Regions from separate parts of the Shewanella sp. MF05960 genome, predicted to be linked through region 2. Evidence: predicted binding sites of a transcription regulator. Region 2 holds the regulator's gene; the other holds the start of a gene.

Region 1 (16,476 bases), on a different contig from region 2:
CATGCACTAGGGTACGTAACAAGGTGGTTTTACCCACACCGTTTTGACCTAGAATTGCAATGCGCTCACCCACTTCGACCATAAGATCAAATTTGCTGAACAAAGGTGTGTCGTATCCTTTGGCAAGGTTTTCAACAATCAATGCATTACGGAACAATTTCTTTTCTTGTTCGAAACGGATAAACGGGTTAACACGGCTAGAGGCTTTAATGTCATCAAGCTTAATTTTATCAATCTGTTTTGCACGCGATGTGGCTTGTTTCGCTTTAGATGCGTTAGCCGAGAAACGCGCAACGAAGGTTTGTAGCTCAGCAATTTGTGCTTTCTTCTTCGCATTGTCGCTCATTAAGCGTTCACGCGACTGTTGTGCAGCCATCATGTATTCGTCGTAGTTACCAGGGAATACGCGCAGTTCACCGTAATCTAAGTCAGCCATGTGGGTACACACTGAGTTTAAGAAATAACGGTCATGCGAGATGATGATCATGGTGCTATTACGTTGGTTCAACATATCTTGTAACCAACGAATGGTGTCGATGTCCAAGTTGTTGGTTGGTTCGTCTAGGAGTAATAAATCTGGGTCAGAAAACAGGGCTTGCGCTAGCAAGACTCGTAATTTAAAACCTGGGGCGATTTCGCTCATTAAACCAAAATGTTGCTCGGTAGCAATACCGACGCCTAATAGTAAGTCACCCGCGCGAGATTCAGCGGTGTAACCGTCCATTTCAGCAAATTCCATTTCAAGATCAGCTACTTTAATGCCGTCTTCTTCGGTCATTTCAGGCAGTGAATAAATGCGGTCACGCTCTTGCTTCACTTTCCATAATTCACGGTGTCCCATGATCACAGTGTCTACGACAGAAAAGGCTTCGTATGCAAACTGGTCCTGGTTTAGTTTACCCATGCGCTCGTTAACGTCTAACGACACGTTACCGCTTGAAGGCTCTAAATCACCGGCAAGGATTTTCATAAAGGTGGATTTACCACAACCATTCGCGCCAATTAAACCGTAGCGATTACCGCCACCAAATTTGACAGAGAGATTTTCAAACAGTGGCTTAGCGCCAAACTGCATTGTGATGTTAGCTGTTGTAATCAAAATGAAATTCCAAATCGTGTTGTGTGTTTAAACCGATATCACATTATAGCTTAATCGCTCGAGTTGACATCTGTATTACTCAAGTCCGCTCTTAACCAAATGCTAAGCAAATAATAGTGAGATTTAAACTGATATACGGCATCGCCGAAGGGGTAGATATAAAGCGCGACATTGTAAGGATTATTGGCCTATTTATCAACCTAAACCCAATCATAATGCTTTGCTGTTGATGCAATAAAAAAACGCAACAGCAAAGCATTTACAATTTAACGACTTTGTTAACCCTGCAAATAATTCACAATGTAATCTAAGCCACCTGTAATTGCCGCCACTTGCGCATCGTTACATTGTTGCGTCGTGACATGTGGGCTGTCTGGGTACACTTCGGTGGTGGTATTGAAATGATTCAACGTGATACCAGCACATAAGCTCAGCTTTTTAACCGGATAATTAATCACCCCAAACTGTTCAATCGGTACTTCAATTAATTGGCCATTATCATCTGGGGCAATGTGGGTCACTTTGGCCACAGAATCGATAATAGCTTTTTGGAACTCAGGGGTTGGGTTATCACTGTCACCAACCAAATAAAATCCGTCAGGAATAACGCCTTTATCGTACTCAACACCATCACGAGCAGACAATAACGGCCTGAACTCTAACTCATCTGTGTCGGTGGTTTCATGTAAATCAATGTGGGCATACACTTCGCCTAACGTGGCGACAAATGCCATTAATGCTGCTGACTCTTCTGCTGGACTGTTAGCGTAAAAAGAGCGATTAGGATCTATCGCTCGTGGGTTCCAACGGTTAATAGTCTCATAACCCCATGGGCTGACACACGGCGCCACAGCGACATTAAAATACTGACTGTAATACTTGGCTTTAGTGGCTAAAAATTGAATAGCGCCATGTACGCCACTGGTTTCGTAACCGTGCACGCCACCTGTCACTAAAATGGTCTTTTTGTTGCTGTCCCAGTTGTGCGACTTAAAGCCAAATAACGGATACTTGTCAGCGTCATAAGATAATGCGCCGTATTTCACTTGCTCAAACTCGCTTGCCAGTGGAATTAATTTACTGACCACTTCATCTTGGTATGAACGTTTGATGGTAACTTGTGCTAACCATTGGGCTTTCTCAGCATCGGTCCATTTTTGTCCCGGTGTGCCTATTGGGTATACAGTCGAATCTGTCATGAAACCTCTTTTATTTTTAATTAATGTTTATGAGTTAGATTTTGTTTTGGCGAAAATCACCAGGGCAATACCAAACAAAATAATACTGGTGCAAATAATAAGATGAACACTGATTTGCTCGCCGACAAAGATGACGCCACCTATTGCGGCAATCACAGGCACAGAAAGTTGTAATACTGCGGCATGATTGGCACTGAGTCCTCTAAGCGCTTGATACCATAACGCATAGCCCACACCCGAGGCCAACGCACCAGAAAGTATCGCCAGCACAATCCCTTGAGTGCTTAATTGAAATGCTAGCTGTGCCGATTCTGATTGCATTGGTTCGACGGGCATTAACATCGATAATAACCATACGCTGGCAAGCATCAACAATACTAAGGGTAAGGTGCGAATAAAATTGTAACCTGTAGCAAATAATGGCTTAACAGTGCCCTTACCTAACAACGTATAGCCGCCCCAGGCGCAACCACTTATCGCCATGAGCACTAAGCCGGTGATTGATAATGTCTCACTGCCAAGGCTGAGGCTCGGCCACACTAAATAGCCAAAGCCTGCAAACGCCACTAGCGCACCAGTTATCTCAAGAAAATTCAGTCTATGACCTTGCAAATAACTGATAAACATCATGCTAATTTGTACGGCGGCAAATAAGACTAATGCCCCAGTTGCAGTGTCTAGCAGGACATACGCGTACGAAAAACCAATGGCATACACAAACAACAGGCCTGCGGCTAAATAACTGCCATGGGCTTGTATTGGCAATTGATGTTTTGTTGCTAGGCCTTCTGTTGTTGGGTTTTCTTTTGCTGGTTTTTGTGTTGTTCGCCCTTTTGCCGAAGTCAGCAGCATCAATAAGGCCAACATCAATGCACCAGATGCTAATCTGATGGCGGTGAAACTGCTTGGGTCAATGAGTGGCACAGCCTGTTCATTTGACAATGCAAGCCGACAAAATACTGAGTTAGCCGCAAACGCGATTAATGCGATTAAGGTATAACATGTCAGTGCGGTGCGAGATAGCGGCGTGGCAGAAACCATAAGTTAACCTTACTGATAGTGAGTTACTTAGATGACTTTCTAAAGCTGAATTTACTCGCAAACCAGCTGATCACCGCCACCTGTTGTACGTGACTCAAGCCAAAATACACACAAATCCATGGAGAGATCAGTAAGAACCACGGCAATGCAGCGGTGGATCGCCCCGAAAACAGCAGATACAAAAAGCCGCCATAAATAATCACCACGCCTAGGATCCCCACGATAAGCATGATTTTTTTGAGTATGAGTTCGAGTTTTGCCACGTGATTAATCCCTAAAAGTAAAAAAGTCACGCCGAGCTAATACACATTGTATTAGCTCGGCGTGACAGCATCATAACAAACTGTAAACCCAATACCACTGTTCTATAAGCGAATACCGCCGTCAATTTCAAATACACGGCCGTTTACATAATCATTTTCAATGATAAAGCGAACCGTTGATGCGATTTCTTCAGGTTGACCTAGCCGCCCTACTGGCACCATTTTCTCTAAACGCTCTAATGCCTCTGGCTTCATGGCCGCGGTCATTTCAGTGGCAATCACACCCGGCGCCACAGCAGCGCTGCGGATGTTGTATCGCGCTAACTCTTTAGCCCAGCCAACAGACATCGCGGCAACACCGGCTTTAGACGCTGAATAATTTGATTGACCCATGTTGCCCGATTTAGCCAGACTAGAGATGTTAATGATCACTCCTGCTTGCTTGGTTTCAATCATGGCAGCCGCGGCTTCACGGCCACATAAAAAACTGCCGGTTAAGTTAACATTGATAACCGATTGAAACTGCTGATACGACATACGGTCGGTGACAACGCCATCTTTGGCTTTAACCATTAAGCCATCACGTAAAATGCCCGCGTTATTGATAAGCACATTTACTTGGCCAAAGTCTTCAACGATATACTTAAAGCCCGCCACAACATCTTCTTCGTCGGTAATGTCTAACGCATAACCTTGTACTTCAGTTGTCGTGCCTAAATCAGCACAAGCTTGCTCGAGCTTAGTTTGGTCAACATCGATAAGCGCCAATTTAGCCCCTTTGGCAGCTAAATCATGGGCCATCGCCAGACCTAAACCACCTGCTCCGCCAGTAATGACGACAACCTTATCTTTTAATTCCATCAACTGAATCCTTTATTTTTTCTTTGAAAACTGTTCAAAAATACTCGAAAAATCACGACTGCCATTGCCTTGACGCGCATGGTTAATATACAAACTGCGTGCAAGTGAGCCCATCGGTGTGCTCGAGTTAGAGGCTAATGCCGCCTCTTGCGACAAGCCTAAATCTTTTACCATGAGGTCGACCATAAAGCCGCCTTGATACCCTTTCGACGACGGCACGTTTTCCATCACATCTGGACATGGATTGTACTTTTCGAGTGTCCAGTTACCGCCGCTGCTGACTTTCATGATATCAGACAACACTTTAGGATCTAAGCCATTATCTAAACCTAATTGTAATGATTCGCTAGTGCCGACCATTAACACAGATAACAACATGTTATTACAAATCTTGGCAATTTGCCCTGCACCCACAGCACCCGCATGGAAAATATTGCCGCCCATGACCGTTAATACGGTTTGCGCTTGAGTGTAGGCGACATCTGAGCCGCCACATATAAAGGTCAAGGTACCTGCTGCTGCGCCTGCGGTACCGCCAGATACCGGCGCATCCATAAATTCAAGGCCTTTTTCGGCAGCTTTTGCGCCCACTAAACGTGCACTGTCGGCATCGATGGTCGAACAATCAATTAATAATGTCTGTTTAGAGACCACATCAAGCAGGCCTTTATTATTGTCATCACCAATATATAAACCCCGTACATGCTTGCCTGCAGGCAACATGGTAATCACAAAGTCTGCTGATGCTGCTGCGCCGCAAGCCGTTTTAGCACTGAGTGCACCTTGTGAGGTTAACGCTTCGACTGCGAGCGGATTTAAATCAAATACAGTCACGGTCATGCCGGCTTTAATTAAATTGACCGCCATCGGGCCGCCCATGTTACCTAAACCAATAAATGCTACAGTTGCCATGATAATAATCCTTATTAAGTAAAGTCAGCTAATGGGTGGTTTTTGGCGTCCCAAGGGGATGTGGTCAGTTGGTCTATTCGGCTTTGTTCTACGGCTTCAACATCGCTAAATAACCATTTAGGTTGGCGGTCTTTATCAATCAGTAACGCCCGAACCCCTTCGCAAAAATCCCCTATTGAGCAACAATTCACGCTGACACCAAGCTCCCATTGAAAACATTGCGCTAAACTGAGTTCAGTGCCTAATTGGGCTTGAGCAAAAATTAAATGCCAGCTGATTGGGCTACCCGCTAAGGCGGTTTTCTGGGCTCGTTGTAGCCATTCAAGCTCAGTATTTAAGGTCGATAATTGATGATGAACATCTAAAATATCGCCCGCCATTAATAAATCGATTTGAGTTTGAAATTGCTGTAAGTGACTGTCTGGTAGCGTTGCTAAATGCGGCTCAGTCATCGTGGTGAGTAAATCACTTAACAACTGATGATTACGCTGACTGTCTTGGCTCCAGTTAAGCTCAGCCATGGCGTCGAACAATGGCTCTTGTTCATCGCTCGGTAGATAATGATTTCCCAACTCAACATATAAGGCATCGGCGGCGTTCATGTTGTAGGCGGTAAGGCCTAAAAATAGCCCGGTTTTGCCTGGCATGCGGTTTAAAAAGTAACTGCCACCGACATCAGGATATAAACCAATGGTGACTTCTGGCATCGCGATTCGACTGCGCTCAGTCACAATACGATGACTGCCGCCGGCCATTAAGCCTAAACCGCCACCCATGACAATACCGTCGCCCCACACTAAAACGGGTTTACCAAACTGATGGAGTAAGTAATCCAGCTGGTATTCTTGGGTAAAGAAACCACACGCTTCATCGGTAATGGTGTTGGGATTAGCAATAGATGCATGGTAAATAGCACGCACATCTCCACCAGCGCAAAATGCTTTTTCGCCCGCACCTTGTAGCACCACACACGCAATGCTGTCGTCGTTTTGCCAGTGGGTTAATTGAGTTTGCATCGCGGCAACCATATCGAGGGTTAACGCATTGAGCGCTTTTTCAATATTAAGGGTCACAATGCCAATTGATTGGCCAGAGAGTGTGCCGAGTGTTTGAAATATTACATCTTGAGTCATTAGCAGTTCTTCCAGATTGCGGCGCGTTTTTGTAAAAAGGCGTTCACACCTTCAGCTTGATCTTCAGTATCAAATAGCCCGACAAACAATTCGCGCTCAAGCGGCAGGGCTTGAGTGCGCGGCATGTATCGCCCAGCTTGAATTAAAGTTTTACACACACTTACACTACTCGGTGACTGTTTAGCGACTTTGGCAGCTAAGGCAACGGCAGCATCTAGTGCCTGGCCTTTTTCGACTACTTCTTCAACTAGGCCAATTTTTTCTGCTTTAGCAGCATCAATACGTTCGCCACATAAAATCATGCGTTTTGCCCAGCCTTCACCCACTAATGCGGTGAGGTTTTGCGTGCCACCTGCACAAGGTAGTAATCCCACGGTAGCTTCAGGCAGTGCCATTTGCGCTTGGGCTTCGGCAATGCGTAAATCGCAGGCTAACGCGACCTCTAGGCCACCACCCATGGTGTAACCGTTAATGGCGGCAATGGACACACCACGAAACGAACTTAAAGTTTCAAAGGCTTCGCCAAAATGTTTTGCCATGGTCGCTGCATTGCCTTTATCGCCATCGGCAAATAAATTTAAATCGGCACCTGCTGAAAAGAACTTTTCACCTTGACCTGTGATCACTAAGGCATAAATATCTTTATTTTGATTCAGCTTGATAATGGTTTGCTTTAATAACTGTAAGCTGTCTGCTGTCCAGGTATTGGCTGGCGGGTTGTTAAGCGTCAAAATGGCCGTGTGACCAATAATATGCTCAATTAATGCGGTGTGGGTTGTCATCATTTACTGTCCTTAGTTTAGGGCTAGTGAGTCGCGAGAGTATCAACGCATTACAGAATTGGGTGAGCATCACTGGCAAGTAAACGACGAGCAATAATCAGGCGCATAATTTCGTTAGTGCCTTCTAAAATCTGATGCACGCGCACATCGCGGAAGTGACGCTCAAGCGGATACTCGCGGATATAACCGTAACCACCATGGATTTGCAGCGCGCCGTCACATACTTGAAAACCTACATCGGTCGCAAAGCGTTTGGCCATGGCGCAATAGGCGCTGGCTTCTGGGTCTTGGGTGTCGAGTTTAAATGCCGCTAAACGCACCATTTGGCGGGCAGCAACCAACTCTGTTGCCATGTCGGCTAATTTAAATTGCAGTGCTTGGAACGCCGCTAACGGTTTGCCAAATTGCTTACGCTCGTTCATGTATTGTGTCGCGCGCGTTAATGCGGCCTGCGCAGTACCAATTGAACATGTGGCAATATTGATGCGTCCGCCGTCGAGCCCTTTCATGGCAAAAGTAAAACCCTGGCCTTCTTCACCGAGTAAGTTAGCGGCAGGCACGCGCACGTTTTCAAAGCTGATCAGTCTTGTAGGTTGAGCATTCCAGCCCATTTTATCTTCCGCTTTACCATAAGTGACTCCAGCAGCATCAGCTGGCACCGCAATGGCAGAAATCCCTTTAGGGCCTGCTTCGCCGGTACGGCACATCACCACGAGCAATTCAGTTTCACCGGCACCAGAGATAAACATTTTTGAACCGGTAATGAGATAATCATCACCATCACGCACGGCTTTGGTTTGCAACGATGCTGCATCACTGCCAGCACCTGGCTCAGTTAAACAGTAAGATGCTAATAATTGCCCTGTGGTTAAGCCTTCTGACCATTGTTTACGTAAGGTTTCGGTGCCCCAGGTGGTCACCATCCAGGTCGCCATATTATGAATGGTTAACATGGCTGTTGTAGCGGTACAACCGTGGGCTAATTCTTCAAAAATAATTGACGCATCTAAACGAGATAAGCCCATGCCGCCTTCTGACTCTGGCGAGTACAAAGAACAGAAACCCAGCTCTCCGGCTTTTTGTATCACGTCTTTAGGAAAGTGATGTTCTTCGTCCCATTTTGCAGCAAATGGCGCAAGTTCTTCGGCTGAGAATTGACGAGCTAAATCAGCAAATTGGCGTTGGTCTTCGTTTAAATTAAAATCCATGCTGGACTCCTAATATTGTCTTAGATGACTCTTGGGTCATTTAGTCACTTGCTCACTGCAGCTTAAGTTGCTTGGCCATTATGTAAGGGAAAACAATGGTGTGAATCAAGATAGTCTTGTTGTATTTCGATTAGATTGTCGCGATATATCGATGATGTATCGCGACAAATGGTGACTCATCACAGCACACTTATTTTAAGTTAATGCTCATGTTAGGGCCGCTAACGGCTTCTGAGTCAAACCAACGAGTGGTGATGGTTTTAGTTTCAGTGCAAAAACGCACCGCTTGCTTACCATAGGCGTGTTGGTCGCCATAGAAACTGCCTTTCCAACCGGTAAATGAGAAGAACGGTAATGGCACAGGGATAGGCACGTTAATGCCCACTTGACCCACTTCAATTTCATGTTGGTACTTACGCGCTGCGCCGCCTGATGCAGTAAAGATTGACGTGCCGTTGCCGTATGGGCTGTTGTTCACAAGCTCAATCGCATCGTCTAATGTTTCAGCTTCCATACAACACAGTACAGGGCCAAAAATCTCTTCTTTGTAAATGCTCATGTCGGTAGTGACATTGGTGAACATAGTTGGACCAACCCAGTTACCAGACTCATAACCTTCAAGGGTAAAGTCGCTACCATCGAGTAAGCAATCGGCACCTTCTGCTTTGCCCTGGGCGATGAGTTTTAACACGCGCTCTTTGGCTGCAGGGCTGATGACAGGGCCGTAAGCGGCGTCTTTGTCATCCCATAAACCTGGACGCACTTTGGCAAGCGCCTCTTTTAACTCAGGGATCCACTCTTTAGCTTTACCGACAAATACTGCCACTGAAATGGCCATACAGCGTTGACCTGCAGCGCCAACCGAAGCGCCGACCATGTTGTTGATCACTTGCTGCTTGTTTGCATCAGGCATGATCACGCAGTGGTTTTTAGCACCCGCAAAGGCTTGCACACGTTTTAGATTGTCAGTACCTGTTTTATAAATGTATTGACCAACGCCCACTGAACCGACAAATGAAATCGCTTTAATGGCTGGATCTCTTAACAAAATATCAACGGCGGTTTTGTCGCCATGAATAAGCTGCAACACGCCTTTTGGCGCACCCGCTTCAACAAACAATTCAACTAAACGCTGTGGCGTCATTGGATCTTGTTCAGACGGTTTTAAAATAAAGGTGTTACCGCAGGCAATCGATAACGGGAACATCCATAATGGGATCATGGCAGGAAAGTTAAACGGGGTAATACCCGCACACACGCCAAGCGGTTGTGTATAGCTGTAGGTATCGATATTACGCGCGACGTTTTCAACGGTTTCGCCCATCATTAACGATGCAACATTACAGGCATGCTCAGCGACTTCAATGCCGCGCCATACATCGCCTTTAGCGTCTTCAAATGTTTTACCGGTTTCTTGCGCCAAAATGGTCGCTAATTCGTCGTGATGTTCTTTGAGCAAATGTTGGTAACGCAACATGACGCGCGCACGCTCAGACACAGGCACTTCTTTCCAGGTCTTAAACGCTTCTTTGGCGCTGTGAATAGCCAATTCGACTTCTGCTGTTGTCGCGCAATTAATTTTTGCGATAACGCTGTTATTAGCTGGGTTGGTCACATCGATATTGCGATCGCCGCTGCCAAAAGTGAATTCGCCATCAATGTAATGCTTAACTTGTGTGATCATGTTGCTTCCCTCGATCCTTGAATATCGTTAGTGAGCTAGGCCCACTCGTATTGAGTGACTGCACAGGTGATGCGATTATTTTGCTTGTCAGTCTCACATGTTATGTGGCTGCATTTGCCTCTACCTGTACAGTGGTCTTGTCGAACTTAATCTTTTTAAACTTAGTCTTACATAGTCTTGTCTAATTTAATCTTGTCTAGCTTAATCTTGTCTAGCTTGCTTAAACCTCAATCGCCATGGCTGTGGCTTCGCCGCCGCCAATACAAAGCGAGGCAACACCACGCTTAAGCCCTTGAGCTTTTAACGCATAAATCAATGTGACTAACAAACGTGCGCCCGAACAACCAATTGGATGACCTAAAGCACATGCACCGCCGTTAATGTTGACTTTGTTGGCGTCTAACCCTAACTCAGATATTGCTAGCATGGTCACCATGGCAAATGCTTCGTTAATTTCATAAAGGTCGACGTCATCTTTGCTCCACTGCACTTTTTCGAACAGTTTTTGCATTGCGCCTACTGGAGCCGTTGTGAACAACGATGGTTCTTGTGAGTGGGTGGTGTGGCCTTTAATGGTGGCCATAACGGTTAAACCTAATTCGCTTGCTTTAGCGCGAGTCATTAACATTAATGCTGCGGCGCCATCTGAAATTGAACTTGAGTTAGCTGCGGTAATGGTGCCGTCTTTGGTAAATGCTGGGCGTAACGTGGGGATTTTTTCAGGGCGGGCATTACCCGGCTGTTCATCTATCTCAACCGTCACGTCGCCACGACGGGTACTTATGGTGACAGGCACGACTTCGTCTTTAAATGCGCCAGAGTTAATCGCTGCATTGGCTTTTTCGAGTGAGCTTAATGCAAAAGCATCCATTTGCTCACGCGTTAGGCCAAAGTCATCGGCAGTTTTCTGGGCAAAAGTGCCCATTGCACCGCCGGTATAAGCATCTTCAAGACCATCTAAAAACATATGGTCCATTACTTTGCCATGGCCCATACGCATCCCACCACGGGCTTTGTCGAGTAAGTATGGCGCTTGGCTCATGCTTTCCATGCCGCCCGCAACAACCACTTGGCTGCTGCCAGCTTTAATTAAATCGTGCGCTAACATCACGGTTTTCATACCTGAGCCACACACTTTGTTTACTGTTGTTGCGCCAACGCTTAATGGCAAGCCTGCACCCAATGTTGCCTGTCGAGCGGGTGCTTGACCCAACCCCGCGGGCAATACACAGCCCATTAGCACTTCATCTACGCTGTCGCCGCTTATGCCAGTTTGTGCCAAAAGGCCTTTAATCGCGGCAGCCGCTAATACTGGAGAAGCGACCTCAGACAGTGCACCCTGAAACCCACCCATTGGTGTACGTTTCGCGGCAACAATAACGATATCTTGACCTGTTTGCTCTGTACTCATAACCACTCCAATTTTGTACGCATAGAAAATATCAAAAACAATATCACACCACTTTGACGTTGACGCTAACGTAAAGCAAGTAAAAAATGGTCAAAAATGTGATGTTAATCAGATGCGGTTGTCATTGCAGATTTACACTTGATAGAAAACGAGATGAAATTCTAGATAACATTCTGTTTATATTGATATAAAATACAGGCCACCTTGGTCGCGCTAGTGATTATAGCCAAGGTTAAACTTTAGTCTACTGAGGTTTATAATAAGAGGTTATTGTGGTTAAAAACAAAAAAAGCCGCGATACCTTAAGGTATGACGGCTTTTGGATTATGAGTGGCTGATTATGGTTTTTTGTTTTCCCATGGTGTTTTTGCGCTCATGTCGTTTAAGTCATACGGCGTTAACTGATACACATAATAATTAAGCCAATTACTGACTAACAAACTACCATGGCTATGCCAACGCGCTATTGGGTCTTGAGCGGGGTCGTTATTACGATAGTAGTTTTGCGGAATGTCTGGATTTAATCCCTGGCCTAAATCGCGAGTGTATTCATCGTTAAGGGTGTCTTTTTGATATTCAGGATGACCCATGACAAATAAATTACGATTGTCACGGCTGATCGCAATATAGGCACCGGCTTCATCAGACTCGGCCAACACTTCAACCTCTGGGTGTTGACGTAACTCTTCAACATTCATCTCAGCAAATCGTGAGTGCGGCGCATAAAATTCATCGTCAAAACCACGCAACAACGGGTGTGGGTCGCTGGTGCGACTGTGATTAAATACGCCAGAGCGTTTATTTTGCAGTAGCTGACGCTTTAAGCCATACAAATGATATAAGCCAGCATGAGCCGCCCAGCATAAAAAAAGTACCGAGGTGACATGATTTTGCGACCAGTCGATAATTTCGCGAATATGATCCCAGTACACCACATCTTTAAAATCGATTTGTCCAAGCGGTGCGCCGGTAATGATTAAGCCGTCATAATTGTTATGACGGACCTCTTCAAAATCACGGTAAAAAGTATTCATGTGGTCGACTGAGGTATGCTTTGATTCTTTGTCGTGAATACGCAGCAAATCAACTCCAACCTGCAATGGCGTATTACCCAACAATCGCAGCAATTGAGTTTCGGTCTCAATTTTGTTTGGCATTAAATTCAAGATCAGCACCCGCATCGGACGAATGTCCTGATTGGCGGCGCGGGTTTCAGACATCACGAAAATATTTTCTGACTCTAAAATACCTGCTGCGGGAAGATTATCTGGAATTCGAACCGGCATACGACTCACCTTTTTGGGTTAATTAAACACAGACCATGTGTGTAGTGATAAATAAATAGGCAACGTGCTGTAAATCAATATGTTTCACCGATCACAGTTTCAGCATTCTGCAAAAAAGCTAACTGAGCACACCAAGCTGATGTCGTTAGCGATACAGATTAACGCTAGACCTTGATAACACGCGATATAAGCAATAGTCACACAAGCACTCATTGATGTCATCAATCATACACAAGGATGTCTAGAAGTCTACACGTCTTAAGTTGAATTTTTTTCTCTCTTGTTATCAAACGAGGTTATTCCTATTATGAGCCATTGATAATCATGAGGTTAACTATGTCTGTCGCGACAGCAATGATCATTGGTGCAGGCTCTCAACTCAGCCAGGCGCTAGCCAAGCAATTATCGGCACAACAAGTGTCTTTAGTGCTTTTTGTGCATGACCCTGAATCACTCAAACAATTTGCTCAAAGCCTTCCTGGCGAGGTCAGCGTTTATCCGCTCGCCATTGACCAGCCACCAATGTTAATTGAACAGCTTAATCAAGCGTGGAAGCAACATAATGGCGCTCATTTAGTGATAGTGAACACTGGGGTAAACGAATACGACCCTACGCTACCCTGGTCTATTGACCAACAGGCTATTAACGTTAATGTAATGGGGTTTGCAGCGGCCAGCCAATGTGTTTTTAAATTGATGTGTGAGCAAGGCTACGGTCAATTAGCCGCAATTAACTCCATTGCAGGGCAACGCGGTGGTCCCAATGTGGCCTACCACGCCTCTAAAGCCTTTGCAGCAAATTACCTGCAAGGGTTGAGCATGCATGCACAGCGCTTAAAGTTGCCGGTAACGATTAGCGATATTCAATTAGGCTTATTTGATAAAGCGGTGCACTTAAATACTCAATTACTCCTGTCGCCCATTGATAAAGTGGCAACGCAAATACTAACCGCACTGAAAAAGGGAAAGCGCCGCGTATATGTCACTAAACGTTGGCGTCTTGTGGCATGGATAAACCGCATACTGCCCGAATATATTTATAATACTCGCCATTGGAAACCGAAAAAGAAACGCGGTTAACTTTACGCTTGGTTAATCTTGATGGCACAAAACAAAACAGGAACCTAAAAGGTTCCTGTTTTTGTCTCTACGATATCATACCAATTCTATTAATTATGTGACCAATCAGAGTCACTCAGATTGTTCAGTTTGAGGCGCATTGTTGAAATAATGGTATAAGTCGTTAGAAGGTATAACCGACGCTAATCATATAAACCCAAGGGTCGATATCGGTTTCAACCACCACATGATCTGCCCCCATATCAAAGCTCACATCTGTAGAAATTTGCGCATACCATACCGACGCGTTCACGAGCCATTTTTTATCAATCTGGTAATCAATCCCGACCTGCGCCGCAACACCCCAAGAGTTAGACATCGACAGATTATCTAGGCCTAAATCTTTGGCATCTTGATTAAAGTCATTGTCAAAAAAGTTAGTAAAGTTAACCCCTACCCCAACATATGGACGCAGTACAGACTGTGCATCACCAAAATAATACTGAGCAACTAATGTAGGTGGTAAGTGTTTAGCGTTCGCTATAACGCCTAACTCACCTAAGGACACATCATGGCTAAATGGCGTTGCTGCTAATAACTCAACGGCAATGTTGTCGGTCAGCATATAACCAAAGTTAAGGCCTAATTGCGTGTTGTTATCAACGGTAAACTCTGCGACACCAGCAACAACAGGACTTGATTCGTTAGGCGCTACCGTTGCACTACCCGCACGAACAATTATGTCACCCGCTTGATGCGCTGCAGCACCAAAAGATAAGCCAGCAGATAGTAATGATGCAGCAACTAAACCTAGGGTAATTTTCTTATTCATTTTCAAACTCCATGACAACAATAAATAGATGTAAGCCTGTAACATCCTTAACAATTGCCGCTAACCTACCTAAGTTATTCATTAACAATATTGATTTAGATCAATAAAATTGCACTACCCCTATTGAGGTAGCATATTGCATGTCTCGAGCTTGATTTAGATCACAAAACGATCAGCAAAATAGACTAAAGATGCATTTATAAGTTAGCTTATGCGATGAAGATCATGGGCTTATGGCTGAATGGAATGTAAATGTTGAAAACACATGATGCCATAGCAAATCGTCATATTGAGTGAATGTGATATGGCATGATTGGGTCATGCAACCATCGCTAACTAGCGAGTTAGCGATGGTTTGAAAGTGGGATTTAAACTGATAGCAAAAAACTAGCTGGCGTCGTGTTGTTGTTCTGGCGCTGCATCGGCAAAGGCGGCTAATTGATTACAAGCGGTATCAATACGTACGATGTTAGGAAAGTCATCAAGCGGGACATTAAAGCGCTTTGCATTGTAAACCTGTGGCACTAAACAAATGTCTGCCAAACTGGGTGTGTCACCGAAACAAAAACGGCCAGAATACTGGCTTAATTGCGCTTCTAACGCGGTAAAACCTACTGTTATCCAATGTTGATACCAACGCATTTTATCGGCATCAGACACGCCCATGTCTTTCACTAAGTATTGCAATACCCGTAAATTGTCTAACGGGTGGATTTCACACGCAATGGCTTGCGCCATGCCACGCACAATGGCGCGATGCTCAATATTACTCGGCAATAAGGCTTCCTCTGGATACTTTTCTTCGAGGTACTCAATAATGGCCAGTGATTGCGATAAATTAAGCTCGCCTTCTATGCCATCATCAACCAGAGTGGGAACTAAATGTTGGGGGTTAAGTTGATGGTAAGCCTGTGAATGCTGCTCTCCGCCATTATTAACCAAATGCACTGAAACCTGCTGTGCCGATAACTGCTTTATATTTAACGCGATACGCACACGATACGCTGCACTTGAGCGCCAATAACCATAGAGCTTCATGTTCTATCCTCTTTTTAGTTTTAGTTGTTTGTTTTACTTTTTAATTTGTTGAGCCATTAATAACAAAAAAGGCAATAACGATAATACGTTATTGCCTCCTAAAAAATACCGCGACAGAACCTTTACGCTTTATATTCAACGACTTTTTGGTCGATAGAACCAAAAATACTCACGCCATTTTCGTCAAACATTTCAATTCGTACTGTGTCGCCAAATTGCATAAACGGAGTTGATGCTTTGCCGTCGGCAATGATTTCTAGCATGCGTTTTTCTGCTAAACAGCTTGAACCGGCACTGCGGTCATAATTTGAAATCGTGCCAGAGCCAATAATCGCACCAGCACCTAATGGACGGGTTTTAGCCACATGCGACACTAATTGACTAAAGTTAAACGTCATGTCAACGCCTGCATTTGGGCGGCCAAATAACTCACTGTTTAAATGAGTCACCAGTGGCAAATGCACCTTGCTGTCTTGCCACTTGTCGCCTAATTCATCAGGCGTTATCGCAATCGGTGAAAACGCACTTGATGGTTTCGATTGGAAAAAACCAAACCCTTTACCGAGCTCACCTGGGATTAAGTTACGTAATGACACGTCGTTAACCAGCATTAATAGTTTGATGTGCTTAGCGGCATTGTCAGCCGATACACCCATGGCGACATCATC
Region 2 (16,476 bases):
CAGTGCCATTAGCACCGGCTTACCAGAACTGATCCCAATGTTATTTTTAGGTAAGCTCGCGATTGAAGATATTCCGGTACTGTATCAAGCTTACCAGGAAGGCATCATTGCCAAGCCCAAATATTTACCGCCGATGTTTGAAGACATCAGTGGCCTTTATGCCTGGTTTGGTTTTGCTTCTGGGATCGGTAATATTGATCTTAAAGGGGTGCAACGACACTTTGCCCGCCAATTTAAGCACGTGGCTCCATCATTGGCTGTCGACTTGTTTGAAGACTCAGAATTTGACAATAACTTCGAGTAATTATTTCGGGCAATTATTTAGAGTAATGGTTACCGCTTAATCACTATTGTCTAAGCTCATTTTCTAAGACTCATTGGCTAAGTGTGGTGTAAATCACACTTAGCTGACTCATCAAATGCAATGCTATAGTGTAATCATATCCTTATATGAGACTTGCTATGAAGCATCTGCTATTTTCAGCGTTCTTATCCTGCGTCATAATCCTCAGTGGTTGCACGCCGGCCACGCCCGACCAAGCTTTAGGGACCTTAGAGCGCGATCGCGTATTACTGCGCGCTACAGCCGCTGAAATCATTACTGCCCAACCCATAAAAAAAGGCATGAACATTAATCATGGAGATTTATTAGTTCAATTTGATACCCACAAACAAGCGGCACGATTAGCCGTGATGCAAGCCGAAGTGGTTAAAGCCAAAGCCTATTTATTAAAGCTCACCAATGGCGAGCGACCAGAAGACATTGCCAGCGCAAACTCAGCATTAAAAAGTGCCAATGCCGCCAAAATTGAAGCGCAAAAATCCTATCAACGCACAGCCAGTTTATTGGCTAAACGCTTAGTCAGTGAGGCCGAACTCGATCGGGCTTTAGCTCTTAGAGATCAAACTACAGCCGAATACGATGCAGCAAACGATCGCTTAACGGTTTTGATCAAAGGTGTTCGCCAAGAAGATATCTTTCAAGCTCAAGCGGCACTCGATGCAGCCACAGCTAATTTAAGCTACGAGCAACAGGTGTATAGCGATTTGAGTATCCGCGCAACTCGCAGCGGAAAATTAGACAACTTACCTTACAACATCGGCGAACGTGTTCCTCTAAGTGCTGTAGTGGCGGTAATACAGGCCGATGCAGCGCCTTATGCCAGAGTGTATATCCCCGAACCTTACGCCGCTAAACTAAAAATAGGCCAAAGCTTGTCGGTAACGGTCGACGGGATCGATAACGGCTTTAACGGCACGCTTCGCTGGATAAGCACCGAACCCGCATTCACGCCCTATTACGCACTCAATCAAACGGATCGTTCACGACTGGCATTTTTAGCTGAAGTGAGTTTAGATGACACCGCTAGCGAACTCCCTACCGGTATACCTGTTCAAGTTATCTTACCGGCGCAAAAATGAAGCCATTAACAGACCCACAATGGGTAATTCAAGCACATAATCTCACTAAACGCTTTGGCGACTTTGCTGCGGTTGAACGCTTAAATTTATCTGTGCCTAAAGGTCACATATATGGCTTTTTAGGCCCCAATGGCTGTGGTAAATCAACTACCATTAGAATGCTAACCGGCTTATTAACACCAAGCGAAGGCGACATTAATGTCATGGGGTTAAGCATCCCTAAACAAGCTGAAGCATTACGCCATCATATTGGGTATATGACACAAAAGTTTTCGCTCTATGACGATCTCACCGTCAAAGAGAACCTGCAATTTATTGGGCGAATTTATGGCATTAATGCAGACCAATGTAAGAAACGAATTGATCAACTGCAAAGCACTTATAAGCTCAATCAATATCAACACCAATTAGCAGGCACACTCAGCGGCGGACAACGGCAACGGCTTGCATTAGCCTGTGCCTGTTTAAATCAGCCTTCATTACTGTTTTTAGATGAGCCCACTTCAGCCGTCGACCCACAAAACAGGCGCGACTTTTGGGAACAGTTATTCGACTTATCAGAGCAAGGCACCAGTATTTTAGTGACCACACACTATATGGATGAAGCCGAGCGCTGCCATAAAATCGCGATTATGGAAAAAGGTCACATTAGAGCCGATGACACACCAAAATCATTAATGGACAATATCAATGCCCACGTTGTTGAAATCACCACCACAGATTTAAGGCAATTAAAACAGATGCTAATTACCATTGAGCACGTTACCTCAGCAGCGCAATTAGGTCATCGCCTACGGGTATTGGTGAGTAAGAACATCAGCGATCCTATCCCCTGGATATTACATCAATGCCAGCAGCACAATCGGCAGTTGAATCCGCAAGACATACGCCTAGTGACGGCTAATCTAGAAGATGTGTTTGTTAGCTATACAGGCCAGCCCGTACCCGCCCAACCTATGCAACAAGAGGGCTAAGGTCATGGCGAGTTTATTAAGCAGCATTCGTCATAGCTATTTGCGCATTTATGCCATTACCGCCAAAGAAATCAAACAACTAAGCCGCGATCGCATTACCTTTGCCATGGTGATTATGATCCCGCTCATTCAATTACTGTTATTTGGCTATGCTATCAATACCGATGTGCGTGCCATCCCCGTGGCAATTGTCGATCAAAGTGACTCCGCGGCTGGGCGATGGATAGTTGAAGCGGTTAAAGTCACTCAAGTGGTGGAGGTAAAACAATTTTTAACCACAGCAGAGCAAGCGCAAGCCGCCATCAGGCGAGGCGACATTAAAGCCGCGTTAATTTTACCGCCAACCTTAACCGCAAAATTAGCGCATAACGAACCGATAGGCCAATGGATAGTCGATGGGTCAGACACCATGATCGCAGGCGCGATCAAACAACTCAAAAACCTGTCTCTCAACGACATTGTGCCTGAGCAAACGAGCAGTTCATCTCGGTTTGAAGTGAGTCTTTTTTATAATCCTGAGCAGCGATCGGCAGTCAATATTGTGCCGGGACTCATCGCAGTGATCCTTACCATGACCATGGTGTTATTTACGTCGTCCGCCATTGTGCGAGAACGAGAGCGCGGCAATTTGGAACTATTGATCACCACCCCAATTAAACCGCTTGAGTTGATGATAGGAAAAATTCTACCGTATATCGTTATTGGCCTCATACAAATGACCATTATTTTAGGGTTAGGTAACCTCATTTTTGCCGTGCCGATCAATGGTGCAATCAGTCATTTATTGCTTGCTACATTACTGTTTATTACCGCTAGCTTAACCTTAGGTTTAATCATTTCAACCATTGCCCAAACTCAACTTCAAGCCATGCAGATGACGATTTTTATTTTACTGCCAACCATATTACTGTCGGGGTTTATCACCCCGTTAGAAGCCATGCCAACCACAGCCAAATGGATTGCAGAAGTCCTGCCTGGCACCCACTTTATGCGGGTCATTCGGGCAATAGTGTTAAAAGGGGCAACGCTAGGCGAGCTCTACAAGGATATTTTATGGCTAGTGGGATTTACGTTAATTGGATTGTGGGTAGCAGCAAAGCGCTTTAATAAACGCTTAGATTAGTGCCTATTGCTGAGCAGCAATAGGCTGGACCTGCGATGAATTAAAAGCCTCTATCAATACTATAAGCTTCGCCATTACATTCTAAATAAGCACTACAAGATGGATCAACAAGGCGACCGCATTGCTTCATTACAATCGCATTACCTCCGCGTTGCGACACTTGTACCTTAAGCGACTTAGCCATAGACGACAAACTGGGTAAATTATCCAATTTCGCCGGGTTTAATGAGTTTTCGCAATAATATGTTGTGACTTCGCCCAAAAACCTCGCTTTAAACCTCGACATCTCCGCAGAGGTATATGTATCAACATTACCTGCTTTTACGTTACCTACCGCGATATCGCCCGCATTGGTTCTAAACCCCAAATTAGAGCAACCAGCGGCAAATAACACCGCTAACACGGTCGCACCTAATGTGGCCAAAAATGCTTTTTTCATGTAAAAATCCTTTTAAAAAAGCATGCTCACTAAAATAATGAACATGCTTAACTGAGAACCAAAATTGATTAACGTGTCTAACAGAGACTATGAATTATAAGATTAAGTTCAACAGCTCATCAATAATTCAGCAACATTAGCGCTGCGCTTTAAGTGCGCGCTGCTTGAGAAAGTATTCACGGGTTAAACTAAATACCACAGGGCTAAGTAACACTAACGCGATTAAGTTTGGAATCGCCATCATGGCATTTAATGTGTCGGCCAATAACCAAATAAACTCTAAAGAACTCACCGCACCTAATGGCACCACTAACGTCCAAATTAAACGAAATGGCTTAACGGCTTTATCACCTAAAAGGTATTGAACACACTTTTCGCTATAAAAGCTCCAACCTAAAATGGTGGTAAAGGCAAAAACAGCTAATGCGATAGCCACAATGTAATTACCCATAGGCAATGCATGCGAAAAAGCAAATGAGGTTAATGCCGCACCATTTTCACCCGAGGTCCAAGCACCTGAAACTACAATGGCTAAACCGGTAATTGAACACACAATTAAAGTATCGATAAATGTGCCTAACATGGCCACTAAACCTTGTTTTACCGGATTACTGGTTTGCGCTGCCGCGTGAGCGATAGGTGCACTCCCTAAACCAGCTTCGTTTGAAAATACTCCACGGGCCACACCGAAACGGATAGCCGCCCATACCGCTGCGCCTGCAAAACCACCTTGGGCAGCAACAGGGTTAAAGGCACTTTCAATAATTAACATAAACGCCGCTGGTACTTGGTCGGCGTACACCACCAATACTGCAATACCAGCAGTAATATAAAACACCGTCATTAATGGTACTAACTTGCCAGCAACTTCAGCAATACGCTTAATACCGCCCATTAATACCGCACCAACCAATACCATCAATACCACGCCAGTCACCCAACTTGGTACGCCAAAGTTACTGCTCATGGCATCGGCAACGGAGTTAGCTTGTACTGTATTACCAATACCAAAGCCGGCAATAGAACCAAAAATAGCAAAGGCGGTACCGAGCCATGCCCACTTGCTGCCTAAGCCGTTTTTAATGTAATACATTGGGCCGCCAACATGATTGCCGTTGGCATCTGTCTCACGATATTTTACCGCCAATACCGCTTCAGAAAACTTGGTCGCCATACCTACAAGCGCAGTACACCACATCCAAAATAAGGCACCTGGGCCACCAATAAAGATTGCCGTAGCAACACCCGCAATATTACCCGTGCCTATTGTTGCCGATAACGAAGTCATTAACGCATTAAACGGACTCACATCGCCTTTTTCGCTTTCGTCTGTGACTTGGCGACCAGACCATAATAATTTAAACCCGCGACCCAGTTTTAAAATAGGCATGAGTTTTAACCCAATAGACAGAAATAAGCCTACGCCTAAAATCATAACCAGCATGGGGATACCCCATACAATACCGTTGACCGTACTGACAAAACTTGTGATTGCTTCCATGTAAAACCTCATAATGAGTAATGACTATTGTCGAAATTATTATTATTAGATGTTTAGTTATTATTATTATCATGACAACGGCCCAACTCCATTGTCATGATTGGATTTTTTAGGTTACCCCGATTACGTTAATCAAGGCAACCTAAGACAAGATGTGATGAATCATCTTCAAGATAAAACAGGTTTGTCCGTTACTCTTTTTCAAGTATCACTTTCAATGAATCTAAGCCTTGCTGTAAATCGGCCCCAATCATGGTTTCAAAATCGACAAATAGAAACATCAAGTTCATTGGATAGTCCATGTGGCCGCTAAAGTCCCAATCCACTTTAGTTTGTTGAGTGCTGATAGCTTCAGTTGTCATGTAAGCAGGTGACGTCGCTTCAAACGGCGAGATAAAGCGTAATTCAAAATCGATACGCTTACCTTCGTCAATGGCAATAATCTCTTGCTCACCAACCCCAACATCAGGGTTTTCACTCGCCCATGCAGATACAAAACCCACTGTCGCATCTGTTCCTCGAAAGGTTTTAACCATTTCGGGGTCCATTTGCGCCCACTTACTAAAATTATCTTGGTTTTTTAGATGTTTAATATAGTCAAAAACCTCAGTAACAGGCTTGTCTATGGTAACGGTGCGGGTAACGGAGTAATCGGTTTTAATAAACAATGCGGCGATAAAAGGGATGGCGATGATGACAGCAAGCCCTAGGAGAATTTTTTTTAACATTATTATCCTCAAATATTGAGGTTTTAGTATACCTACCAAGCGCTTGTAAACAACAAATAATTAACAATTGAAATGACTATATCAGGTTATGACAAAGGAGCGGATCAAGGAATAAATAATTGTACTGCAGAGGCTTCTGTCGCTGTGATGAGTGCTATTTTGGCTAAACAGGAAGTACAGACACATTGATCTGAACGGATAGCCTTGTCTGGATATGTCGTTACATATTGCTGAATCAATTCAACCGCACTATAAGCAGAATCGACACACCAACAACTTGAAATATCTTGCCCAAGCGCCATTGAACACGCATTTTTTTGATGACAAATAGGGCATAGACCCGCTAACTCAGACACTGAATTTCCTCGTTAAAAACCAAAAAGCCTTCTGTAATCATATTACAGAAGGCTTCAATACCCAATCCCAGATTACCTTACTTTGGCCGCACACCTAGAGTGTGGCAAATCGCATAGGTTAATTCTGCACGATTAAGGGTATAAAAATGGAAATCTTTAACGCCTTCACGCGCTAACACTTTAACCATATCAATGGCCACATTTGCACCAACCAATTGACGTGTTGCGGGGTCATCATCTAAACCTTCAAACTGGCGGTGTAACCAATGCGGAATCGCCACATTGGTCATATCGGCAAAACGTTTCGTCTGCTTAAAATTAGTCACAGGTAAGATCCCCGGGATAATCTCAACATCAATACCCGCAGTAACACAGCGATCGCGAAAACGTAAATATGATTCAACATCATAGAAAAACTGGGTAATGGCACGGTTAGCACCGGCATCAATTTTTTTCTTTAAATTTATCAGGTCAGCTTGAGCATTACGTGCATCTGGGTGCACCTCAGGATAGGCTGCAACCGAAATATCAAAATCAGCAACAGAGCGCAATAAGCTGACTAAATCATTGGCAAAACGAGTTGGTTTTGGACTGCCTTCTGGTAAGTCACCCCGCAGCGCAACAATGTCTCTAATGCCTGAGTTCCAATAATGTTTTGCTAACTCAACGAGCTCTTCATCACTGGCATCAACCAAGGTTAAATGCGGCGCAGCTAACAAATTAGTTTCTTTTTGAATACGCTCAATCACACTGTGTGTACGGTCACGTACCCCAGAGTTAGCACCATAAGTTACCGAGACAAACTTAGGGTTTAATGGCTCTAAACGACGAATAGAATTCCACAGGATCTCTTCCATCTCAGGTGTTGAAGGCGGGAAAAACTCAAATGATACATTAATATCACTCAGCTCAGACAAGCTCTGATTTAACGACTGGGCATGTTGTGCATGATGAAAAGCCATAATGTATTCCTTCAACTTCTGTAACACTTCGGAGTCTATACCAAGCGGCTAACTGGACTAAATTCAGTTTATTTCAACCTAACCATTTAGCCGTTTGGACGTCTATATGTCCATATACTAGTTTAACTGCATGCTAAGTCAAGCTAAAAAAACATCCATCACACGATTTAGTGGCATAACACTTCTCCCATAAATAAAACCGATTCAAATGAATCTATTTTAAAGGCTCGATTGAAGTCGCTGGTTGTATTCTGAGTGGTCATTTATTAATGCGGATTGGTATAAAACAAGAAAGCGACCTTTAAGGTCGCTTTGGGGGTGAGGTTCAACGGTATAACTTACTCGTAATCAGTAGCGTACGTTTCTTCATAAGTATGCGAGTAGAATTCAAATAGGTTACCAAACGGATCTTCTAAATATACCATTTTAGCGGGTTTGCCATCGTCTTCAGGGTGGTAACGCATAATGTCCATACGCACCTTGCCGCCATATTGTTCGGTACGTGCAATTGCACCTTCAAAGTCATCGGTTTGCAAACAGAAGTGGAAAATACCAAGACGCGTAAAATCAACATCATGGCGCTCTTGGCGATCAACCATTTCAAATAGCTCTACACCAATACCGTCGGTGGTGACTAAGTGCGCAATGTTAAAACCTTTAAAGCCTTCACCAAATACAGCGACACACATTCTGCCAATCGCCGTTTTGCGCTCTTCTTGCACTTTAGTGTTACCCATTACCACTCGTAACCCTAGCGCTTTAGTATAAAACTCAACCGCTTTATCCATGTCGCCAACCATTAAACCTACGTGATTCATTTTCATAACTTACTCCTAAAAACGATTAATCGATTCGTCATTTGTTTCGATGGAGTAATCTTACGGCGAACACGACATTAATAAAAATTATCAAATTTTATTAATTTGATAATAAATATTTATGTTTTTTTGAGTTTATTCTGTAGCTACGTTCGGCAAAAAAGAGAAAATATTAAGAATAATAAAACCTATGGAGTGGTGAAAGGTGCCATATTTCTAAGATTACTGCTGGCTCTGTCTTTCAATTTCGAGCTCGATGAGTAATGCAGTATGGGCATCATTTGCCGCATATTTTTTCTGATGGTTATGCAGAGGGAATATTGACCAATTGGATTGTTGTGCACTCTTAGATAGTCGTTGATTAAAAAACATCGCAACCGCAACTCTAGCGCCAACACGTTGTTTAACGCGTGCAAAGCGCATCACTTTTGAAGAAAGCTCTTCTGTATTGGTTAACGTAATGCCAAATTTTCTCAAGAGTATTTTTCTGTCTTCCTTTAACCCAAACCCCACCTTTTTTATCGTAGGATCCGACAGTATTTTAGCAATGTCAGTGAAGTGCTCATAAAACTGAGTAGGAAATAAAAATACTTTGGACTGTGTGGCGATTTGAATTAAATGAGGTCCATCGCTTACCTCACCTTTTATAAAACAAGGTTTGCTCTCGGTATCAAAGCCTAAGCAAGAGTGTGTTTTTAACTCTGCTATTGCACTAATCGCGTCAGCGGTGTTTGTGACAACGATGATATTATCAAGACCAATACCCTCATAAAGTGGTAAATCTCGAATTTGCTCCTTTGTTGGCCTTTGCATTTAATATCCTTTTAATCGTAAGCAGCACTATCTAATAGAGGACGAAAAACTAATAGAGGACGAAAAAAAAGACCATTCAACATGGTCTTTTTAATCAATATTACTCTTGCAGTAAGTCTTTACAAATATGCACTAAATCTGACTGCACTGCGGCTGCGGTGACCTCTCGCCCAGCACCTGGCCCGCGGATAATCAATGGGTTACCTTGATAAAACGCACTGCGAATAACAAACACATTATCGCCTGGGGTTAAGTTGGCATAAGGATGATTATTGTCTACCCACTGCAAACCGACCTCGGCCTGCAGTTTACCCTCGACTTTGTCTAACGAGGCCACGTAACGCAGCACTTTATTTTGCTCAGCGGCTGCAACATATTGTTGTAACAAGTCATCATCTAACTCGCTAATACGCGGTAAAAAATCGTCTAATGACAACTCTGCTAATGCCTTAGGCACTAATGAATTCAACGTAATATCATCGAGCTCAACGGCTAAACCAATCTCACGGGCTAAAATCAGCAATTTACGCTGCATATCACGGCCAGACAAATCGTCTCGCGGATCGGGTTCGGTAATCCCTAAACCGCGCGCTTCTAGAACTAATTCAGAAAACGGTTTGCTGCCATCGTAGTTTTCAAATAACCAACATAAGGTACCCGAAAAAATTCCGCCGACCGCTTCAATGGTATCGCCACTATTACGCAAATCGTTTAAGGCGTGTTGTATCGGTAAACCCGCCCCACAACTGGCGTTATAACGCCAAAATAACCGACGATTACTGAGCTGTTGCTTTAATTCACGGTAAAAAGGTAATGGCCCAGAACCCGCCAGTTTATTTGCGCTCACCACGTGAATGCCACGTGCAAATAGCTCAGGATACTGCAAGGTTAATGTGGCACTGGCACTGATGTCTAACGCGACAATTTCATCACAAGACAATTGTGCTAATTGCTCAAACAATGAGTCGTAATCCCAATCTTTGGCATGGGCTTGATAATCTTGCTGCCAATGATTAAGGCGTATACCGTCATTTGAAATTAATGCCTTTTGCGACCCAACCACGCCGATAAGCTCTACCGACGCTTCAAGTTCGCGATCTAATGTTTGGCTGGCACGCTTAAATAAATCGACCCATGCTTCGCCAATATTACCGACACCTAGCAGCAACACGCCGATGCGCATTCTGGGACCGGCGCAGCGACGATGCACCTTTTGGGTTAATAAACTCACCTGCGCTTGTGGCACTAAGGTCACTAAGCTTAACGAGTCTTGATAAACAGGTTTGGCATCGCGGCTTAATAAACGGGCAAAGCTGCGTCTAAAATGATGTGCATCTGCACTGACTAACGCCACCAATCCAAGGTCAGTTTGTATGGCTAATTCATCAATCGCCCATTGCTCGCCATGTTTGACCAACAGTGCTTGAACCTGTTTTTGGCTTTCTAGGGTAAATGCCAGCTCAAATTTATGTTGGGCGAGTTCCCAATATGCTAATGGCGTCAGGCCTGCTTGATCTAAAATAGCCAGCAGTGGTGCAATCTCGGTGTTGAGTTTAAAGCTAAATAACACCACTTCATTGAGGTTAGTCACCACAGGTGCGCTAGCCGATGAACTCAGTGGAGCGATTAAGGTAAAGTCGGTGTGAGATGCGTAGCTTGAACGTACGGCTAAACTCACATCGGTGTTAAATAATGGCTGCAAAGTACGTGAGTGCAAAACAGGCGAGCCTAAACGCGCAAGGCGATCAGCTTCTGCTAAAGACAAGCTTTTAAGCAATTTGGCATCATTAATTTTGTTAGGGTCAGCGTTAAATACCCCTTCCACATCAGTCCAAATGGTGACACGTTCAATATCAGCCAGGCTAGCAATTAGCGTGGCGCTAAAGTCAGATCCATTACGGCCCAGCAATAAGGTATCACCATGGCGGTTAGCACAAATAAAACCGGTAATCACTAAACGCTCTTGCGGATGCAAAGCCAACAAAGCTTGCACCTTGTCACGCGACTCTTGCACTAAAATATTAGGCACTGAACCTTCGTCGGCAACCAAAATAGAACAGGCATCAACATGCGTTGCAGCCACGCCGGTTTCGCGCAGTAATGCCGCCATTAAGCGTGCAGACCAGCGTTCACCAAAACTCACAACCTGGTTTAACTGATAATCGTTGTGCTGCTCTAAAGACAACAAGCTGACTAATTGCGCTCTGTCGGTAGACAAGCGCTCACGTAAATCACGCGCCTGCTCGTTTGACAATAGTTGCTCAATTAAGGTTTGTTGGTAACTAATGAGCACTTGCAGCTCTTCTTGCCAAAGTTGACCGCTGTCGCGCAAACTGAGTAATTTATATAAGAAGTTAGTGGTTTTACCGGCAGCAGACACCACCACAAGATCATCACTGTTACCATGAGTCAGTAAAATATGGGCAACACGACGATAGCAATCAGCATCCGCTAAACTAGAACCACCAAACTTATGTAAATGACCTCGCGCCATTACGCACTCCTTAAACAACTACGACTTTTTTTATTGCGACCGCTATTTTACTTTATTTAACGAAAACTACAGCTAACATAAACGTAAATTAAGCTAATTTTACCCAAGTTCAGGCTATTTAATTGCTGCAACTGCGGCTAAACCGGCTTTAATATCAGCAACCAAATCTTCAGCATCTTCAATGCCGACAGATAGTCTCAATAAAGTGTCTTTAATACCAGCCTCTTGGCGTGCTTCTGCATCCATTGCTCTGTGGGTCATCGTGGCCGGAACGGCGACTAAACTTTCCACTCCGCCTAAACTTTCAGCAACACTGAACAATGTCAGCGCATTTAAAAATGCCACCACTTCGGCCTCGCCACCTTGCAATTCAAAACTTAACATAGCACCAAAGCCTTGTTGTTGTTTTGCCGCAATTTCGTGACCTGGATGGTCTTTTAAACCGGGATAGTACACTTTAGCAACTACGTCGCTGGCATTAAGTAGTTCTACAATCTTTTGTGCGTTACGTTGATGCTCTCGAATACGCACTGCTAGTGTGCGTAAACCGCGTAAGGTTAAGTAACTGTCAAACGCAGAACCGGTTAACCCAAGGGTATTTGACCACCAATGTAACAGTTCGCCTACTTCAGGATCTTTGGCTACAACCGCACCGCCAACCACATCGCTGTGGCCATTAATGTATTTAGTGGTTGAGTGAATAACGATGTCAGCCCCCAACAATAACGGTTGCTGTAAAATGGGTGATAAAAAGGTGTTATCTACCGCAACTAATGCCCCTACATCACGACAAGCACGGCTAATCGCTTCAATATCAACAACGCGCAGTAATGGATTTGACGGGGTTTCTAACCACACTATTTTAGGTTTTTGCGCTATCGCTTGGCTCAATGCTTGAGCATCGGTTTGGTCGACAACCACTAATTTAAATTGGCCTTTTTTAGCCAAATTGGTAAACAAGCGATAACTGCCACCATAACAGTCGTGCGGAACCACTAATAAATCATCAGGGCCGAGTAAGCTGGTCACCAATGTAATGGCCGCCATACCTGTGCATGTCACCACTCCGGTTGCACCTTGCTCAAGTTTTGCCAGCGCGTCACCTAATATGCAACGAGTAGGATTGCCTGATCGGCTGTAGTCAAATTCGCGCGGATTTTTATGGCCGTCGAACGAATAATTTGTCGATAAATAAATCGGTGGTACTACGGCTCCATGTTGTGTGTCTGATTCTATACCCTGGCGAACGGCCAATGTGGCGCTTTGATACTTAGTCATAAAGACTCCTAAAAATTCACAAACACACAAAATAGATGTCTAGACGTCCAAATTTACCTAAGAGGTTAGCGTACGTCAACCTAAATTAGACGTTTAGACGTCTAAACATAAAGAAATCTATTTGCAATCGTCACTAAATAGTAGCAATAATTTGACTAGAGATTGTAAGGGGTTAAAATCTGCCCCGTATTTATCGTTAAGGGTAAGTTAATGACTGAGTGGAATGGCGAATATATCAGCCCATATGCCGAACACGGCAAAAAGAATGAACAAGTAAAAAAGATTACAGTTTCTATCCCTTTAAAAGTATTAAAAGTACTGACAGATGAGCGTACCCGTCGCCAGATAAACAATCTGCGTCATGCGACCAACAGTGAACTGTTATGCGAGGCATTTTTGCATGCATACACAGGCCAACCATTACCTCATGACGGTGATTTATCCAAAGATGAACCGGATAGCATTCCAAGTGAAGCGAAAAAGTTAATGGATGAGATGGGTATTGAGTGGGAAGAAATGGAATAACCCACAGACTTAATCAACAGACTTTGAAGCGACCCTAATAAGAAGTCGTGATATTTTTATAGAGAACTTATGATGTCATTTATCGATCCATCTACATTGATACTGGCATCAGTTATCGTTTTTTTTGGCGCGCTAACCCAAAGCTTAATTGGCTTTGGGTTAGCCGTTGTCGCAAGCCCTCTGCTGTATATTGTGAATCCCCAACTTGTCCCTGTCCCCATAATTGTCATGGGATTTGCCATTTCGGCAATGACCTTATACCGAGAGCGCGGACACCTGCAATTTAATGGCTTGCAGTACGCCTTACTCGGGCGGATCCCCGGTGGATTTGTGGGCGCAGGATTATTACTGTTTGCCCCGCAAGCCATACTCGGCTTAATTATTGCGGCTATCGTATACATTGCTGTGATTCTGAGTGTTTACAAGATTACCGCCCCCATCAACCGTGTAAGCTTATTTATTGCTGGAGTATTCTCCGGTATTTTTGGCAACATCGCCGCGATTGGTGGCCCACCGATGGCGATTTTACTCGCCGGACAAGATGCCAGCCAATTTAGAGCGGCATTGTCAGCCTTTTTTGTGTTCAGTTCGCTGATTGCGTTAGCCATTTTAGCCGTGGTCGGTTTAGTAGAAATAAAGCATTTGTGGTTGTCACTGATGCTGCTACCGTCAGTCATTAGCGGCTATCTTGTCTCTGGTTTGTTAATCAACCACGTCGATAAAAACAAAACCCGTCTTGCCACTCTCGTGCTCTGCAGCATCAGCGCCACGGTTTTAGTGGTTAAATCAGTGATGGCATTAGCCAGCTAACCCTAAAAGCGATCTCTTTTTACATCTCAAAATATACCCTTACCCGCCTATCAAGCATCCAGCCAAATTAGCAATAGATCTGCGTCACACAAGTTCATTAGATTTTTTTCAATTAACTTTTTTTCAATTAGATTTTTCTCATGAATATGATCTACTTCAAATTAACAATACCTCTTTTTAGGTAACATTATTTACAGCAAAGCAATACAGCAATATTGCTAAGGCACAACCTATAAAAGCCCATAGAGGATAAACATGATGAACACTTATATGAAAGTTGGTATCGCAGTCGCTATTGCATTATCTCTCGGTAGCCAGGTCATGGCAGCCGATGGCGGCAACCCTAAAAAAGGTAAACACCTGTACAAAAAAGAATGTAAAGCCTGCCACAGTGCCAATAGCGAAGGTCAAGAGCTCACCCCGATGAGCAAAACCATGAGCCAATGGGATCGCTTCTTCTCGCGCGACAAACACAAAGCAAAACCTGCCGTTTTTGAGGCATTGTCTGAACAAGAACTAAAAGATATTCAACAGTTTTTGTATGACCATGCTGCCGACTCAGACCAGCCAGCAACCTGCGGCTAAGTCAGCCCAGCTGATCAACGTTTCTGAGTAAACGCCAACATCAGCCAGTAACCGAATCGAATTAAAAAATAATGAGGCTTAGCCTCAGGGAATCTGACAACCAAAATTTGCTTAATTGATTCAATATTAGGCAAATACGGGGAGAAACATCATGAGAACACTTATCTCAATACTGGTTGCTAACGCGCTCTTTATGAGTGGTGCAGCCGTAGCAACTGACACCGATGTACAAAAAATTGCCGAACTAGAAAAGCAGTTGGCCGAAATATCTGAAGATTTAGATTACTTAAACTCACGCGTTGACAAAACAGAACGTCATAGCGCATTAGACAGAATCGAAATTACCGGTGACTTCAGGACTAAAGTGCATTCATTGCACTATCAAAATGTCACTTGGAACCCCGCCATGAACGTCAACTTTTCTGACTTTGCCGCTAAAGCAATGGCCGGGGAATTTGGCGATCCAAGCAGTGCCAGCTCACCTTTAGGCCAAATGATGATGGCCAATCCTGATTTAGCCGCCGCATTCCAAAGCGGTATGCTGCAAGGCGTAATGCCGATGGTATTGGGGCAAAAGACCCAACAAGATATCGATAATGATATTTTTTACACCACCCGCCTTCGCCTAAACCTTAATGCCAAAGTGTGGGATAACGTCAGTTTTGCTGGACGTCTTACGATGTACAAAAGTTGGGGCGACTCAACAGGCGTTAAAGTATTTGATTCATGGAATTCCTTCACCATGGACGGCACTAGCAGCGGTAGCACCAGCGGCGATGAATTAAAAGTCGAGCGCGCCTACTTTAACTGGAAAGACATTAATGGCAGCGGCGCATACCTGTCTATTGGTCGTCGTCCTTCAACTTACGGGCCTCCAAGTCACTATCGTGAAAATGAGCTTCGCGGTGGTACACCCTCTGGCCACCTCGTTAACTTTAACTTCGACGGTGCAACGTTAGGGTATGACTTAACCGATATTACCGGCATTGAAGGCCAAACGGTCCGTTTTTGCTACGGCCAGGGCTTTGAATCACAATACGGTAACGGTGAATTATTTGGCGATATCATCACCAAAGATACCCATCTAGGTGGATTTAATATCGACGTCATCAACGACGGCAACCACTTTTTACAGTTCACCTTATTCGGCGCTAAAGATGTAAACGACGGCTTCACCGGCACCATGGCATTCCCAACACAATTAGCCAGTATTTTTGCGCCTACCATGTATCAAGATATGCAAAAGTTTGAAAACTTTAACTTTGTTACCCGAGTGCAGCCTAGCAGTGTGATTGGTGACATGTACCTAGGTGGCCTAGGCTATGCCTATGAATCAGACGAAGACATGAAAATGTTTGCCTCACTTGGTTGGACTCGTGCTGAACCGACAGGTAATGCAGGTTTATTTGGTGGCATGTTAAGTGATGCTGTATTTGAAGCGGCATTAAACAGCACAGGCACAGAAATCATTATGGTGCCTACCTCAACCGTCGACTCTGACACTAAAGACGGTTATGGCGTATATGTCGGGATGCAAATTCCTGCACCATACGGCAAATTTGGCCTTGAATATAACTATGGTTCTAAATACTGGAGCCCATTCACCCAAGCACAAGATGACCCTATGGGCAGTAAATTAGCCACCCGC

Evidence for each region. The regulator MetJ, encoded in region 2, represses methionine synthesis genes. The targets are predictions, from matches to a motif close to TAGACGTCTAGACGTCTA.
Region 1: a site for MetJ is predicted at 13,114-13,131, ahead of metA (homoserine O-succinyltransferase MetA). Genes of this name have one in related genera too.

What each region holds. Positions count from the first base shown of each region.
Region 1 is NZ_JBOZPS010000008.1:116,583-133,058, forward strand. It holds gene ACROAE_RS10145 (ABC-F family ATPase) at 1-1,099, opposite strand, end outside; gene ACROAE_RS10150 (M14 family metallopeptidase) at 1,378-2,298, opposite strand; gene ACROAE_RS10155 (DMT family transporter) at 2,326-3,339, opposite strand; gene ACROAE_RS10160 (hypothetical protein) at 3,363-3,569, opposite strand; gene ACROAE_RS10165 (SDR family oxidoreductase) at 3,705-4,463, opposite strand; gene mmsB (3-hydroxyisobutyrate dehydrogenase) at 4,476-5,375, opposite strand; gene ACROAE_RS10175 (enoyl-CoA hydratase/isomerase family protein) at 5,390-6,508, opposite strand; gene ACROAE_RS10180 (enoyl-CoA hydratase) at 6,508-7,290, opposite strand; gene ACROAE_RS10185 (acyl-CoA dehydrogenase family protein) at 7,341-8,498, opposite strand; gene ACROAE_RS10190 (CoA-acylating methylmalonate-semialdehyde dehydrogenase) at 8,689-10,182, opposite strand; gene ACROAE_RS10195 (thiolase family protein) at 10,403-11,593, opposite strand; gene metA (homoserine O-succinyltransferase MetA) at 11,932-12,879, opposite strand; gene ACROAE_RS10205 (SDR family NAD(P)-dependent oxidoreductase) at 13,216-13,959, shown strand; gene ompW (outer membrane protein OmpW) at 14,123-14,770, opposite strand; gene maiA (maleylacetoacetate isomerase) at 15,158-15,808, opposite strand; gene ACROAE_RS10220 (fumarylacetoacetate hydrolase family protein) at 15,931-16,476, opposite strand, start outside.
Region 2 is NZ_JBOZPS010000004.1:267,759-284,234, forward strand. It holds gene ACROAE_RS06025 (flavohemoglobin expression-modulating QEGLA motif protein) at 1-304, shown strand, start outside; gene ACROAE_RS06030 (HlyD family secretion protein) at 463-1,422, shown strand; gene ACROAE_RS06035 (ABC transporter ATP-binding protein) at 1,419-2,396, shown strand; gene ACROAE_RS06040 (ABC transporter permease) at 2,401-3,519, shown strand; gene ACROAE_RS06045 (hypothetical protein) at 3,560-3,958, opposite strand; gene ACROAE_RS06050 (alanine/glycine:cation symporter family protein) at 4,095-5,459, opposite strand; gene ACROAE_RS06055 (SRPBCC family protein) at 5,651-6,187, opposite strand; gene ACROAE_RS06060 (cysteine-rich CWC family protein) at 6,292-6,543, opposite strand; gene metF (methylenetetrahydrofolate reductase) at 6,621-7,505, opposite strand; gene ACROAE_RS06070 (VOC family protein) at 7,844-8,329, opposite strand; gene ACROAE_RS06075 (3'-5' exonuclease) at 8,546-9,136, opposite strand; gene ACROAE_RS06080 (bifunctional aspartate kinase/homoserine dehydrogenase II) at 9,237-11,630, opposite strand; gene metB (cystathionine gamma-synthase) at 11,745-12,908, opposite strand; gene metJ (met regulon transcriptional regulator MetJ) at 13,119-13,433, shown strand; gene ACROAE_RS06095 (sulfite exporter TauE/SafE family protein) at 13,503-14,243, shown strand; gene ACROAE_RS06100 (c-type cytochrome) at 14,499-14,828, shown strand; gene ACROAE_RS06105 (DUF3373 domain-containing protein) at 14,980-16,476, shown strand, end outside.